Regions from separate parts of the Bacillus sp. OTU2372 genome, predicted to be linked through region 1. Evidence: a T-box and tRNA genes for the amino acid it is inferred to sense, from the RefSeq annotation. Region 1 holds a T-box; the other holds one or more tRNA genes.
The links. The T-box of region 1 lies ahead of argS (arginine--tRNA ligase). A T-box ahead of a tRNA ligase gene usually reads a tRNA of that ligase, here a tRNA-Arg.

Region 1 (2,371 bases):
GAACCATATTCTCTGCCCATTCATAGCCCATTTTTCCCAGAACAGCTATTAGTTGCTTAAAATGCAAACTTTGTTCATGGCCCACTACATATAATGACTGAACAAAATCGTAGTTTTCTTTACGATATAGCGCCGCTGCCAAGTCACGGGTGGCATAGAGCGTTGCTCCATCTGACTTCTTAATAAGACACGGAGGCAGTTGTTCCTCGGATAGATCCACAACCATAGCGTGGTCTGATTCTACCAATATCTGCTTTTCCTTGAGGAGGTTAACAATCCGATCCATTTTATCATTGTAAAAAGCTTCACCGGCAAAAGAATCAAATTCCACGTTCATCAGCTCATAAATACGCGAGAATTCTTTTAGTGATTCATCACGGAACCATTGCCAAAGTAATAAGGCTTCCTCGTTGCCATCTTCTAGTTTTTTAAACCAGCTGCGCCCTTCAACCTCTAATGTTGAGTCACTTTCTGCCTCTTCATGAAACTTAATATACAAAGCAAGGAGTTCTTTGATGGGATTTTGTTTAACCTTTTCAGCATCGCCCCAAAGTTTATAAGCAGTAATTAACTTCCCAAATTGTGTCCCCCAGTCGCCAAGGTGGTTGATCTTAAACGGCTTAAAACCGCATTTTTCGGCAATAAGGGCGATAGCATTCCCAATCACGGTTGAACGCAAGTGCCCCATCGAAAACGGTTTGGCTATATTCGGTGATGAAAGATCAATCGTCACCGTTCCGCCCTTCCCGAAATCAAGGCCGGCAAACTGCCCCTTTTCAGCGATCACTTGATTTATTAGTCTTTCAGAGACGAGCCTTTTATTTAAAAAAATATTGATATACCCGCCTACAACCTCTACTTTTCCGAATGTTGCTGACTGAATTTTCTCACTTAGTTCTTGAGCAATAACGTTAGGTGATTTTCGTTTTAATTTAGCCAGTGTAAAGCATGGGAAAGCCAAATCCCCATGGTCTGGGTTTTTGGGTTTTTCAATCAAAATTTCCAATTGGGCTGCAGGTATTTCCTGATCGAGCAGACCATAAAGTATGGCCGCCAGCTCCTTTTTATAGTTCATGTTAATGCCTCCTTTGTTTTCATAAAAATAAAAAACCCCCGCCTCTATATAAGAGACGAGAGTTTGATTTTCCCGCGGTACCACTCTAATTGTTCACAAAGAACCAGCTTTCTTTTGTAACGGAGGATTCTCCGGCCTCACCCTACTTTTTCAGGCTGGCATCTCAAAAGTGCGTTTCATTATCTGTTCCATGTCAGGCTCACACCGTCCCTGACTCGCTATAACTTCCCAGATAACTACTCTCTTTTTCATTGACTTTTCCAGTTTGATTATCAGTTATTATACTGGAAAGATTAGGATTTATCCATAGGTGTTGATTATTTTTTTCATTAGGGAACCTTACTGTTAAAGGAGGGATTTTTATGGCCAGACGAAATAAAATACTTGTTCCGGAAGCCCGCAATGGATTAGATGCCTTGAAGGCAAGAGTTGTTCAATCTGGAAGTCCTGAGAATGCGAAATTTGAAGCGGCCGAGGAGGTTGGTGTTCCTTTAAAAAAGGGATATAACGGCCAGCTGACCTCTGAACAAGCTGGGAAGGTTGGCGGAAGGCTCGGCGGCAGTATGGTTCGTGAATTGGTTAAAATGGCACAAGAAAACTTAAGTAAAAGGCAGTAAATAAAGGGAGCCATTTGTCAAGGCTCCTATATTATTTTAAAAAAAGTTTGACAATTTTGTGACAATTGGTAGAATATTCAGTATAAGGAGTTGATGGATATGCATGAAAAATATGTAAAGAATTTACAAACTTTTAAAATGGCATCAACCTACGTTGGGGGATTTGGAATCATTTTTCTTTTATTCAGTATTTTTGAAAACGGTTTCAACCTCGCACTCGGATTGGGTATCGGATTAACCGCTGCTTCAGTCGTCCTTTTCTTACTTGGAATCTTTTTGGGATTAATGGAAGAGTATACACTTGCAAGTAAACGGAAAGCACCGGTTTCCCGATCATCACATCAATTTTTTTATTAAAATACACAAACAGACTTGTGCGCCTGACACAAGTCTGTTCTTATTTTGCCCCCTCTCTTAACAGAAAAATTTTCATGACGTCGGCAATTTGATCGGAACTCAATGGGTCATGATTTCTTTCCCAATCAGAGACGAGGGCTATGTACATTTTTAGCAATAGAAAACTGATTACTTCCGTGTTTGCAGGTGGAATGGCTCCTTTTGCAATTGCAGTTTCAATCTTTTGTCTTAAATATGCAATAATTTCATCCTCTACATGCTTCAACATTTCGGATACCGCTAATGTCCCCATTTCTGTTTCTTCTTGGACAAGCTTTATCAT
Region 2 (2,371 bases), on a different contig from region 1:
GCAGAAGGATATTTTCTGTTTTAAGCGAATTAGAACTACAAACAAGCCTTAAACGAATACAGGTATTGAAATAACAGGAACATAGGAGGTATGAGAAATGAAGATCAATAGAATAGATCATGTGAGTATAAACGTAAATGATCTTTCAGAGGCTAAAGCGTTTTTTCTTGATTTAGGACTTGAAGTGCAAGCGGAATGGGAATTGGATGGAGAACAGTTGGACAGAATAGTTGGGCTTAATGATGTTAAAACGGCATGTGTAGGATTGGGGATGCCAGATGGTCAGGCATGGATAGAGCTAGTCAAATTTTATACGCCGTCAGATGAAAAAGATAATCAGCAACCTTTTGCAAATACGCTGGGTATCCGACATATTTGCTTTGCTGTTGAAGATATTGAAGCTATTGTTGCAAAATTGAAAAAGAAGGGCACAGAAATCTTTAGTGAGATACAGCAATATGAAGAAAGTTATAAGTTATGCTACGTTCGTGGTCCTGAGGGAATTATTTTAGAGTTGGCGGAAAAAATCAGATAAATATCGAATGGGACTTTAAATGATTTAGATTCTAATTTCCATTTAAGTGTCTCTAAATTAGCAAAAACCAAGTCATTTAACTAGACGGTCACAACAGGCTTGATGGTCCTTTCTTATATTTTTCACCTTATATAAAAGGGCAATTTCTGGATTTAGATAAGGAATACCAGTTTCAGAACAATGCCCCACGTTTTATTAAATCCTGCCATTAAAGAGGTTTATTGATTAAACTAATTAAATGATTGGCGAATTCACCTACATCCGCGCTTTGAAATTTGATGTTTCCTGGGATAAAATATCTCTTAAAAACAGGCTTTGACAAAAACAAAGAGTCAACAAAGCCGTGGAACAAGCTGTACGGACAATTGTATAAGGAATAAAACTATTCTGCACCATATCAATGATTTGAAACGGATACTATATATAACTGAGACGTTAGTGGATCAACAAAAAATGCTTTACTCTTATGTAAATAAAGAACCCCCCACTTTAAGTAAAACACTACACAATCTTTCTTGTGGTAACAAATCAGATTCCTTTTTGTTTTATAATAAGATAATGAAAATAATAGATAAATTAGGGATGGCTAAGTTAAAAAAGTACAAAAAAAGCGCTTATATAAGCGCTTTTATACCTTTTAATTTTTTTACGCGCCTTAGAGGATTCGAACCTCTGACCGTACGCTTAGAAGGCGTATGCTCTATCCAGCTGAGCTAAAGGCGCATTATATGAATGGTGGAAATAGGAATTTGAACCCTCGCGCCGGTTACCCGACCTACACTCTTAGCAGGGGCGCTTCTTCAGCCTCTTAAGTACTTCTCCATAAAAAAAAAATGGCTCCGCAGGTAGGACTCGAACCTACGACCGATCGGTTAACAGCCGATTGCTCTACCACTGAGCTACTGCGGAACAAAAATATATTATTATGGTGGGCCTAAATGGACTCGAACCATCGACCTCACGCTTATCAGGCGTGCGCTCTAACCAGCTGAGCTATAGGCCCATATTGGTGGAGCGGGTGATGGGAATCGAACCCACTACATCAGCTTGGAAGGCTGAGGTTTTACCAGTAAACTACACCCGCAATATAAAGATTTGGAGGCAACACCCGGATTTGAACCGGGGATAAAGGTTTTGCAGACCTCTGCCTTACCACTTGGCTATGCTGCCTTAAAAATGGCTGGGCTAGCTGGATTTGAACCAACGCATGTCGCAGTCAAAGTGCGATGCCTTACCGCTTGGCTATAGCCCAATAGTTTTTTTAAAAAAAATAAAATGGGGCGGCTGATGGGAATCGAACCCACGAATGTCGGAACCACAATCCGATGCGTTAACCACTTCGCCACAACCGCCATATTCTTTTCTCTGGCAGGGGTAGTAGGAATTGAACCCACACCAAAGGTTTTGGAGACCTTCGTTCTACCTTTAAACTATACCCCTAAAATGGTGGAGGGGGACGGATTCGAACCGCCGAACCCTGAGGGAGCGGATTTACAGTCCGCCGCGTTTAGCCACTTCGCTACCCCTCCAAATATAGGATTAGTACAGCATTAAATGTAATGGTGGCTCAGGACGGAATCGAACCGCCGACACAAGGATTTTCAGTCCTTTGCTCTACCGACTGAGCTACTGAGCCACACAATCTATATATATATCAACAGTAGAGTTAACCTACTGGGATAAAAATGGCGGTCCGGACGGGACTCGAACCCGCGACCTCCTGCGTGACAGGCAGGCATTCTAACCAACTGAACTACCGGACCATATTGCGGGGGCAGGATTTGAACCTACGACCTTCGGGTTATGAGCCCGACGAGCTACCAGACTGCTCCACCC

Region 2: it has a tRNA-Arg gene. The T-box ahead of argS (arginine--tRNA ligase) is inferred to sense a tRNA for this amino acid. The anticodon was not compared.

Annotation. Positions count from the first base shown of each region.
Region 1 is NZ_JASATK010000023.1:30,029-32,399, reverse strand. Features, by position in the region: gene argS (arginine--tRNA ligase) at 1-1,075, opposite strand, end outside; T-box leader at 1,124-1,336, opposite strand; gene AAHB15_RS24460 (alpha/beta-type small acid-soluble spore protein) at 1,438-1,692, shown strand; gene AAHB15_RS24455 (hypothetical protein) at 1,792-2,049, shown strand; gene AAHB15_RS24450 (TetR/AcrR family transcriptional regulator) at 2,090-2,371, opposite strand, start outside.
Region 2 is NZ_JASATK010000036.1:30-2,400, reverse strand. Features, by position in the region: gene AAHB15_RS27865 (VOC family protein) at 98-535, shown strand; partial or broken gene AAHB15_RS30345 (nucleotidyltransferase domain-containing protein) at 635-709, opposite strand; tRNA gene AAHB15_RS27860 (tRNA-Arg) at 1,185-1,258, opposite strand; tRNA gene AAHB15_RS27855 (tRNA-Asn) at 1,370-1,444, opposite strand; tRNA gene AAHB15_RS27850 (tRNA-Ile) at 1,462-1,538, opposite strand; tRNA gene AAHB15_RS27845 (tRNA-Gly) at 1,546-1,619, opposite strand; tRNA gene AAHB15_RS27840 (tRNA-Cys) at 1,632-1,705, opposite strand; tRNA gene AAHB15_RS27835 (tRNA-Gln) at 1,713-1,787, opposite strand; tRNA gene AAHB15_RS27830 (tRNA-His) at 1,812-1,887, opposite strand; tRNA gene AAHB15_RS27825 (tRNA-Trp) at 1,902-1,975, opposite strand; tRNA gene AAHB15_RS27820 (tRNA-Tyr) at 1,980-2,064, opposite strand; tRNA gene AAHB15_RS27815 (tRNA-Phe) at 2,096-2,171, opposite strand; tRNA gene AAHB15_RS27810 (tRNA-Asp) at 2,222-2,298, opposite strand; tRNA gene AAHB15_RS27805 (tRNA-Met) at 2,302-2,371, opposite strand, start outside.